3 regions of the Aerococcus sp. L_32 genome follow, and region 3 is predicted to be linked to each of the others. Evidence: riboswitches for the same ligand, from Rfam matches in the RefSeq annotation. Region 3 holds a riboswitch; each other region holds the start of a gene.
The links. Region 3 has a riboswitch for FMN ahead of ribD (bifunctional diaminohydroxyphosphoribosylaminopyrimidine deaminase/5-amino-6-(5-phosphoribosylamino)uracil reductase RibD). Riboswitches for the same ligand answer to the same signal wherever they lie in the genome.
Positions count from the first base shown of each region.

Region 1: linked by a shared signal. The riboswitch ahead of ribD (bifunctional diaminohydroxyphosphoribosylaminopyrimidine deaminase/5-amino-6-(5-phosphoribosylamino)uracil reductase RibD) and the one ahead of ribD (bifunctional diaminohydroxyphosphoribosylaminopyrimidine deaminase/5-amino-6-(5-phosphoribosylamino)uracil reductase RibD) in region 3 are both predicted to bind FMN.
Region 2: linked by a shared signal. The riboswitch ahead of ACRCJ0_RS05295 (energy-coupling factor ABC transporter ATP-binding protein) and the one ahead of ribD (bifunctional diaminohydroxyphosphoribosylaminopyrimidine deaminase/5-amino-6-(5-phosphoribosylamino)uracil reductase RibD) in region 3 are both predicted to bind FMN.

Region 1 covers NZ_JBOEQF010000032.1:13,277-16,547, reverse strand. Annotated here, with positions in the region: gene ACRCJ0_RS03880 (bifunctional 3,4-dihydroxy-2-butanone-4-phosphate synthase/GTP cyclohydrolase II) at 1-125, opposite strand, end outside; gene ACRCJ0_RS03875 (riboflavin synthase) at 126-728, opposite strand; gene ribD (bifunctional diaminohydroxyphosphoribosylaminopyrimidine deaminase/5-amino-6-(5-phosphoribosylamino)uracil reductase RibD) at 729-1,823, opposite strand; FMN riboswitch at 1,943-2,064, opposite strand; gene ACRCJ0_RS03865 (endonuclease III domain-containing protein) at 2,156-2,794, opposite strand; gene ACRCJ0_RS03860 (methylated-DNA--[protein]-cysteine S-methyltransferase) at 2,803-3,271, opposite strand, start outside.
Region 2 covers NZ_JBOEQF010000051.1:10,226-13,496, forward strand. Annotated here, with positions in the region: gene ACRCJ0_RS05290 (energy-coupling factor ABC transporter ATP-binding protein) at 1-596, opposite strand, end outside; gene ACRCJ0_RS05295 (energy-coupling factor ABC transporter ATP-binding protein) at 572-1,414, opposite strand; FMN riboswitch at 1,534-1,659, opposite strand; gene ACRCJ0_RS05300 (OsmC family protein) at 1,734-2,183, opposite strand; partial or broken gene ACRCJ0_RS05305 (acyltransferase family protein) at 2,319-3,271, opposite strand, start outside.
Region 3 covers NZ_JBOEQF010000049.1:8,966-12,236, reverse strand. Annotated here, with positions in the region: gene ACRCJ0_RS05170 (riboflavin synthase) at 1-298, opposite strand, end outside; gene ribD (bifunctional diaminohydroxyphosphoribosylaminopyrimidine deaminase/5-amino-6-(5-phosphoribosylamino)uracil reductase RibD) at 299-1,393, opposite strand; FMN riboswitch at 1,514-1,635, opposite strand; gene ACRCJ0_RS05160 (endonuclease III domain-containing protein) at 1,730-2,368, opposite strand; gene ACRCJ0_RS05155 (methylated-DNA--[protein]-cysteine S-methyltransferase) at 2,453-2,980, opposite strand; gene ACRCJ0_RS05150 (tautomerase family protein) at 3,080-3,271, opposite strand, start outside.

The DNA.
Region 1 (3,271 bases), on a different contig from region 3:
GTTGTTGCAAACTCAGCTGCACAAATTAAGTCTCCTTCATTTTCTCTATTCTCATCATCCAAAACCATAATGATTTGGCCTGCTTGTAAAGCTGCTAATGCGTCTTCGATTGTTGAAAAATCCATCTATACCCGCTCCTTCACTGTAAATTGTTCAATATACTTGCCAACAATATCATTTTCTAAATTCACGATAGTGCCTACTTGATAGGTTGAAAAGATTGTTTGTTCACTGGTGTGAGGAATGATTGATACTTTAAATGTATCTCCTTCAACTCCAGCAACTGTTAAACTTGTGCCATCAATAGCAACAGATCCCTTCATGATGATGTAGCGCATTAATGGTTTACTTGTTTGAATCGTGTACCAATTAGCGATACCATCCGCCTCAATTGCGGTGATTTTACCAATACCATCAATATGTCCACTTACAATATGACCACCAAATCTCGCATTTGCCTTCATTGCCCGTTCCAGATTCACGCGGCTATTGTTAGCAATACCTTCTAAAGACGTTTTCGCAATCGTTTCTGGCATCACTTCAACTTGGAAATTAGTATCGGTGTAATTCGTCACGGTAAGACAAATGCCGTTGACACTAATAGAGTCACCTAGATTGACATCGGATACTATTTTTTCCGAGGCAATGGTTAAAAGAAGTCCTGCATCATTGTTGATGGCCTCGATACTTTCAATACGGCCAATATCTTCGATAATTCCTGTAAACATTTAATCCACCCTACTTTCTATCAAAAAGTCCTTACCTAATGGCGTGATTGCTTGGATATAACTTGTGAGCGCTTGGTCCATATGTGGAAAACCGAAACCACTGATAGGACTATACTGGTCAAAACCACCAATAACTTTAGGACCAATATAAGTGTGGATTTCCTGGATTAAACCAGCTTCAAGTAGCGAAGCATTTAGTTTTGATCCACCTTCAACATAAATACTTTGAATACCTTGCTGGCCTAGTTGGGTGATTAAATCAAGTAAATCTACCTTGGCATTCTTTTCCTTCACAATTAATAGCTGGCAACCGGCTGCTTGATAGGCTTGGTGATCTTGTAGATTCTGATTAGTTGTCGCAATAATTGTAGGCGTTTCCTTAGCAGTTTTGACTAATTGGCTGGTTAAGGGGAGCTTCAGGCTACTATCACAAACGATACGGATAGGATTAATCCCCCCAAAATCGTCAATTCGAACAGTTAACGCTGGATCATCCGCAAGCACTGTCCCAATCCCAACCATAATGGCTTGGTTACTGTGGCGTTGGTAATGGACATGGTCACGTGCAGTTTTGTCCGTTATCCACTGGGAATCCCCAGTGTAAGCAGCTGTTCGACCATCAAGGGTCATGGCATACTTCATGGTGACGTAGGGTTGCTTACGGGTCATAAAATAATTGAATTTACGGTTAAGATCTTCACTTTCTTCAGCCAAAAGACCCGTTTCTACTTCAATATGGTGGTTTCTTAATTCCTGGATGCCTTTTCCAGCAACTAGTGGATTCGGATCAGTTGCAGCAACCACCACTTTTTCAATACCCGCCTCTATAAGGGCATGGGTACAAGGCGGCGTCTTGCCGAAGTGGCAGCAAGGTTCAAGGGTTACGTAAATCGTTGCCCCCTTGACATCATGGCCTTTTTCAAAAGCGTCTTTTAAGGCTTCTCTTTCCGCATGGAGACCGCCGTATTGCTTGTGGTAACCTTGGCCAAGAATCTGATCATTTTTCACAATGACTGCACCCACCATGGGGTTCGACTTGGTCCAACCTCGGCCTAGCTTAGCCAAATCTAGCGCTTTTTGCATATAGTCTTTCATTCACTCATCCTTTCCTAAACAACAAATAATCCAGTCAGAGTGACGAAAAAAAGCCCTAGAAATAAGATTCCTAGGGCACACAAATAAACTATAGACTTATAGTAATTGTTTATTTTGATTCTACTCTTCTTCCATCCAGACTTTACTGTCGGTCTCGGAATTACACCGAGTCAGCCCCTAATTAAAGGAGGTCGCGGACTTTACCGCCGGTCGGGAATCACACCCTGCCCTGAAGATTTTATTTGAATGTTTATGGTGATATCATACGGTATTAAAAAGAAAATGTAAACCCAAACGTGTTTTTTAAACAAAAAATATATACTATAGAGTATTTATTTTTTGTGATTTGATAAAAAAATTTCCTTTACTTGGCCATTTTTACCCAAGTATAGTTTGCCAAACTCATCAATTAAGCCATGGAATTCCTGGGCTTCCTCATAATTGAAGTCATCCGGTAAGTTAATTTCTTGGTAAAGGCTTTGATAGGTTGTGTACGAATTTCCTGTCAACCAACTGAATAATCGCCTAGCGTAGGCATCAGCGATAAACGCTGGTTGATCAAAAATATAAACTCGGAAGACATCCCCCGTTTCAAAGCCTATGCCTCGAATTTTCAATAATTCGCTCCTTAGATGGTCGCCGTATTGGTCGGAAATCGCTTGATAATCCCAATTATGGTCATTAAACCACTCAAAGGTTGCCTGTATCGTTCTTGCTTTATTACGGTAGAAGCCACTGGGGCGAATAAGTATTTCTAAGTCTTCTACATTTAGTTTTAAAATCTCCTCCGGCAAAAAGGCGGTTGCTGCTTTTAAATTGTTTAAAGATTTATCCACATTTCGCCAATTAGTGTTCTGTACTAAAATAGCACCCAGAATGATTTCTACTTTACTTTCTGCGGGCCACCATCCTTGTGGGCCCATTTCTGTGAATAGCGTGTCATATAATTTTCTGATATTGATTTGTTTCATAGTGCTCCCTAAATTTGGTGTTTCTCTAGCTTATACCGGTCAAAGCCTTCCAAAGCCAGCAAGGTAATTTTGCGGTCGATACCACCTGCATAACCAGTCAATGCACCATTAGTGGCTACAACCCGGTGACATGGAATTAGAATCGAGATAGGATTGTGGCCAACAGCGCCGCCAGCTGCACGAGCTGAACCCCTTTTCCCAGGAGCATTTAAAGCAACTTGATCAGCTAATTCCTTATAGCTAGTCGTTTGGCCGTAAGGGACATGAATCAGTGCGTTCAGGATTTGCTTACGGTAAGGCGTTACTTCAGGGGCTAGAATAGTTGGATCAAGTGTGGGATTTTCACCAGCAAAATAAGCATCTAACCAATTTTTTACTTGCTTTGTCACTGGCGTTTCTCCTTCTATCATAGTCTGTAAGTCGTATTTACCACCAAAGTATCTTTGATCACTAAACCACAATCCTTTAATCGCATGT
Region 2 (3,271 bases), on a different contig from region 3:
ATCGTCAACCCTTGGTCTCGGTACAAGCGGTCGAACATTGACATCATTTCCATCCGACCTTTTGGATCCAGTCCAGCAGTTGGCTCATCTAATACCAGTACTTCCGGTTTCATGGCAATCACCCCAGCAATGGCTACCCTGCGCATTTGCCCACCAGATAACTCAAAAGGTGACCGCTCAAATAAAGTCGGGGCAATCCCCACTGCTGCTAAAGCCGCTTCAGCTTTCTCGCGGGCTGTCGCTTCACCGTCACCAAAATTCATAGGACCGAACATGACATCTTTAATAACAGTTTCTTCAAATAGTTGACCTTCAGGAAATTGGAAGACCATCCCTACTCGTTGGCGGATTTTCTTCAAGTCTTTTGGCTTAGAGTCAGCTGATACAACCGTCTCACCAATCCGTACTTGGCCTACAGTTGGTTGTACCAAGGCGTTAAGGTGTTGGGTAATGGTCGACTTTCCTGACCCTGTATGGCCAATAATCGCCGTATATGACCCATCTGGAATCGTCACGTTAATATCATGCAAGGCTACACTGGCGAACGGTGTCCCAGCACCGTAAGTAAAGCCTACTTGTTCAAATGCGATTTGCATAACCATTCACCCAACCCTTCTTCATCAAAATATGCATCCGGCACAGCCACACCGCGTTTAGCAAGAGCGCTTTTTAGTTGCTCAGAAAAAGGCACATCCAAACCAATCTCAGTTAAATCATTCCCGTAAGTAAAGATTTCAGCTGGCGTCCCCTCTTTAATAATTTGCCCTTCTTTAAAGACAAGCATCCGGTCAGCTTCCGCCGCCTCGTTTAAATCATGGGTAATCGAAATCACAGTCAGGGCATTATCTTGTTTGATATCCGCCACGACTGCCATCAATTCGTCACGCCCTTCAGGATCTAACATTGAAGTCGATTCATCTAAAATAATGATTTTCGGTGCCACAGCAATCACACCCGCAATAGCTACTCGTTGTTTTTGACCACCTGATAAGGCTGCGGGTTCCCTGTCGCGATAGTCCCACATTTTAACCCGTTTCAAGGCAGACTCAACACGGGCATGCATCTCATCAACCGGCATACCCATATTTTCCAAGGCAAAAGCCACATCCTCTTCAACCGTTGCCCCAACAAATTGGTTGTCTGGATTTTGAAAGACTAGCCCCACTTGACTACGGATATCCCATAAGGTCTCCATAGAAAGGACCTTATCGTCCACCTGAATGATTCCTGACTTGGCTTCTAGTAAGCCCACTAATAATTTTGAAAAGGTCGATTTCCCCGACCCATTATGGCCAATAATTGCTAGCCATTCACCTTCATAGATAGTCGTTGATAGGCCATCTATAGCTAATTTCTCGTCTGATTGACTATATTGAAAAGACAAATCTTGAACCTGAATAATCGGTTTCGCCATCTTGTTCCCTCGCTCACTTAATATATTTAAGAAAAAAACTCCTCCAACGTTACTTGGAAGAGTTTGTCAAAGAAGCCCAAGTCCAGCTAGACTTGCATCGCCGTCTCGTTCATCCTGCTATACGCTTCTTCCATCCTGACTGTAACAGTCGGTACTAGAATTCCACTAGTTCAATCACCTGATTTACCTGGTAATTCGCGGACTTTACCGCCGATCGGGACTCGCACCCTGCCCTGAAGACATTTCATTTGTTTTTCACTTAGTTTAGTCTACACAAATCCACCAGTAAAAGCAATGATTAGATGTCAAGACACCTTGTTTATGCCTTTGTACCATCCCCAAGATCATTAGCATGAATCACCATTTCCGTATAAGGATAATCACCGATAATTTGAGATACCGGACAACGTTCTTCTGCCTCATAGACAATAGCTTCCGCCTGATCACGTGGTAAATCGAGATAGACATCTACTTTAAAATCAAAATAAGTAATGGTCGTTTCCTGGTTTAATTTATAATCCACTTGAACGACCACTTCACTGGTCATACCCTTGATACCGTGTCGGTCTAAAGCAATTTCGATGGTCGCATTCAAACACGTAGCCCATGATAAGGCAATCAATTGTTCTGGGTTCGTCCCAGGCTCATTCGCTTTCAAAGGACTTGACGTTTGAACCCGCAGCTCATTCTCCCCTTCAACCCAGGCCGTTCCCTTAAGTCCTTGATCATTATGCACCCGTGTCGTATACAACAATTTATCCTCAGCCATATGCGCATTGCCTCCATCCTCTTGATAACGCTCTAATATGGGTCATTATACCCTTAATTTCCAACACAAAAAAGGCAATTGCACTCAAATCCGCAATTGCCTTTTCACCGAATGATTCATTTATATATGGAAATTTTATTGTTTCAAGGTTACGTACATACCGTTGGTGATAAACTGCAACCACACTTGGCCTCCGTCTGGATTAAAGTGGACCCCGTCTTGGCTCAACCAAGTGGACGCTTCTTCGTGGTTGCTGTAGAATTCATGCCAATCCAGTAAATATACTGAATCACTATCGTCACTAGCTGCTTCAGCTAAAGTCTTGTTGACATCAGATGCCCAAGGACGGTCGACATGGGTATTGACTAGGAAAATGGTTTTATCCCGGCCAATCTCATCTAAGAAGTCAGACAATTGAGCTGACGTAAAGCCACCATTCGCACCTAGGTCAACCAAAACGACATCTTTTAGCATACCCTGTGCTTCTAAGCTAGCTGGATAGCCAATTAAGGTATATAACTGTCGACCAACCGCCGCATCAACAATAGCATTAGGATACAAGGTGTACAAACCCTCTGATTCGCCCACCATGAGGGAGTCACCAATAAAGGTTACCGGTAATTGATAGGCAAAGCGGGCTTGTTCATCTGGAATCCCTTCATAAAATCCTAGCGACGCCTCACTTAAACTGTCTTTATAAGTTGACAGACTAGCGTCAGCTTGCTTCTCTTGCTCAGCCCTTTGTTTATTCAGTTCTTCAATCTTCTTGGCTTGTTCAGCAGCTTGCTGCTCCTCTACCGTCACATTGTCAGCCGGTTTAGACACCGCCACCGCACTCACGCCTCCTAGGAAAACGAGGGCAAATGCAATGAATAAAATGCGGGTCAACCAGGGTGCCGGCTCTTTAAACAAGTTACGAACCTTAGTAAAAAGATGGACGGGTTGGTTGTTACGCACTTCATTGAAAACCGGCACCGGCCATCTTTTTTCCTCTAGTAAGGCATAAGATAAACACGACAGGATAATAATCAAAATGACTTGTGGCCAAATACTATTTGTAAACCGATTCTGGCTGGTTGGTACCATAT
Region 3 (3,271 bases):
CAATATGACCACCGAATCTTGCATTTGCCTTCATCGCCCGTTCCAGATTCACGCGGCTATTGTTAGCAATTCCTTCTAAAGACGTTTTCGCAATCGTTTCTGGCATCACTTCAACTTGGAAATTAGTATCGGTGTAATTCGTCACGGTAAGACAAATGCCGTTCACACTAATAGAGTCACCTAGATTGACATCGGATACTATTTTTTCCGAGGCAATGGTTAAAAGAAGTCCTGCATCATTGTTGATAGCCTCGATACTTTCAATATGGCCAATATCTTCTATAATTCCTGTAAACATTTAACCCACCCTACTTTCTATCAAAATGTCGTCGCCAAATTGGGTAATTTCACTGATATGACTGGTTACCGCTTGGTCCATATGTGGAAAACCGAAACCACTGATAGGACTATACTGGTCAAAACCACCAATGACTTTGGGCCCAATATAAGTGTGGATTTCTTGGATTAAACCTGATTCAAGTAGCGAAGCATTTAGTCTTGATCCACCTTCAACATAAATACTTTGAATACCTTGTTGGCCTAGTTGTGTGATTAAATCAAGTAAATCTACTTTGTTATCCTTTTCCTTCACAACCAATAGCTGGCAGCCAGCTGCTTGATAGGCTTGGTGATCTTCTGGGTCCTGATTAATTGTCGCAATAATTGTGGGCGTTTGCTTCGCTGTCGCCACTAATTGGCTGTTTAAGGGGAGCTTCAAGCTACTATCACAAACAATACGGATAGGATTAAGCCCCTCAAAATCGTCAATTCGAACAGTTAACGATGGATCATCCAAAAGCGCAGTCCCTATGCCAACCATAATGGCTTGGTTACTGTGGCGTTGGTAATGCACATGCTCTCGTGCAATTTTGTCCGTTATCCACTGGGAATCCCCAGTATAGGCGGCCGTTCGACCATCTAGGGTCATGGCATATTTCATGGTGACATAGGGGCGTTGATGAGTCATAAAGTAATTGAATTTACGGTTAAGATCTTCACTCTCTTTGGCTAATAGACCCGTTTCTACTTCAATATGGTGGTTTCTTAGTTCCTGGATGCCTTTTCCAGCAACCAAAGGATTCGGATCAATTGCAGCAACTATCACTTTTTCAATACCCGCTTCGATAATAGCTTGCGTACAAGGCGGCGTTTTACCAAAATGACAGCAGGGTTCCAGCGTGACGTACATAGTTGCCCCTTTTACATCATGCCCTTGTTCGCTGGCATCCTTTAAGGCTTCTCTTTCCGCATGCAAACCACCATACTGCTGATGATAGCCTCGACCGATGATTTGGCTATTCTTTACGATAACTGCACCAACCATAGGATTAGACCTTGTCCAACCCTGTCCTAATTTGGCTAGGTCAAGTGCTTCTTGCATATAGTCTTTCATTCACTCATCCTTTCTCTAAACAACAAATAATCCAGTCAGAGTGACGAAAAAAAGCCCTAGAAATAAGATTCCTAGGGCACACAAATAAACTATAGACTTATAGTATTCGTTTATTTTGATTCTACTCTTCTTCCATCCAGACTCTACTGTCGGTCTCGGAATTACACCGAGTCAGCCCCTAATTAAAGGAGGTCGCGGACTTTACCGCCGGTCGGGAATTACACCCTGCCCTGAAGATTTTATTTGAATGTTTATGGTGATATCATACGGTATTAAAAAGAAAATGTAAACCCAAATGTATTTTTTAAATTAAAAATATATACTATAGAGTATTTATCATGGGTGATTGGATAAAAAATTTCCCTTCACCTGGCCATTTTTACCCAAGTATAGTTTGCCAAACTCATCAATTAAGCCATGGAATTCCTGGGCTTCCTCATAAGTGAAGTCATCCGGTAGGTTAATCTCTTGGTAAAGGCTTTGATAGGTTGTGTACGAATTGCCTGTCAACCAACTGAATAAACGCCTAGCGTAGGCATCAGCGATAAACGCTGGTTGGTCAAATATAAAAACGCGAAATACGTCAGCTGTTTCAAACCCTACCCCGTGTAATTTCAAGATTTCACTTCGCAACTGTTTTCCGTATGCATACTGCATGGCTTGATAATCCCATTTGTGGTTATCAAACCATTGGAAACTGGCTTGAATTGCTCGCGCCTTGTTGCGGTAGAAACCACTTGGTCGAATCAGCGTTTCTAATTCTTCTAACGGGAGCTTTAAAATTCCTTCTGGCAAAAAACCAGTAGCTGCGTTCAAGTTATTTAGGGACTTTTCAACGTTACGCCAGTTGGTATTTTGAACAAGGATAGCCCCCAGGATTATTTCTACCTTATAATCAGCAGGCCACCAACCTTGTGGGCCCATTTCATTTAATAAGGTATCGTATAACTTTCTAATAGCTAATTTATTCATCATCTCACCCTAAATTATTTTGCCGTTATGTGGTATTTTTCCTTGCATCTTCATGTAAAAATTAATGGATTCCTATTAGCGTCACACCTATACTTGGTGGTTGTCTAGCTTGGATTGGTCAAAGCCTTCCAAAGCCAACAAGGCAATTTTGCGGTCGATACCACCTGCATAACCAGTCAATGCACCATTAGTGGCTACAACTCGGTGACATGGAATTAGAATCGAGATGGGATTGTGGCCAACAGCACCGCCAGCTGCACGAGCTGAACCCCTTTTCCCAGGAGTGGTTAAAGCAACTTTATCAGCTAATTCCTTATAACTAGTCGTTTTGCCGTAAGGGACATTAATCAGTGCGTTCAGGATTTGCTTACGGTAAGGCGTTACTTCTGGATCCAAAATGTTTGGGTCAAGAGTTGGGTTCTCACCAGCAAAATAAGCATCTAACCAATTCTTGACTTGTATGATTACTGATGTTTCAGCTGCTGCCATTGTTTGCATGACGTATTGACTACCGAAGTATTTTTGGTCAGCAAACCACACTCCTTTAATGGTTTTATCGTCGCTCACGATAGCAATTTGGCCAAGTGGTGAGGTGTAAGATGATTTGTAATACATGGTAATCCCTCCTGGGCTAAGATGACAGATACCCTAGCTATCTCAATAAAAGATGGGGATAGCTAGGGTATGGCTTTTATGTACTTGTAGTAATGCTATTTATTCTGCGTACTGTGCAATACCATTACCAAAGGACCAGTTCTCTTTATTTACTTCAACTAAGTTGATAAAGACATCTTCTTTGCGAATATCTAATTGGTTATTTAAATTGTCAGCAACCGTCTTGTATAAAGCTTTTTTTACTTCAGTTGTACGTCCCTCATTCATCGTGATTTGAATGATCACGATACC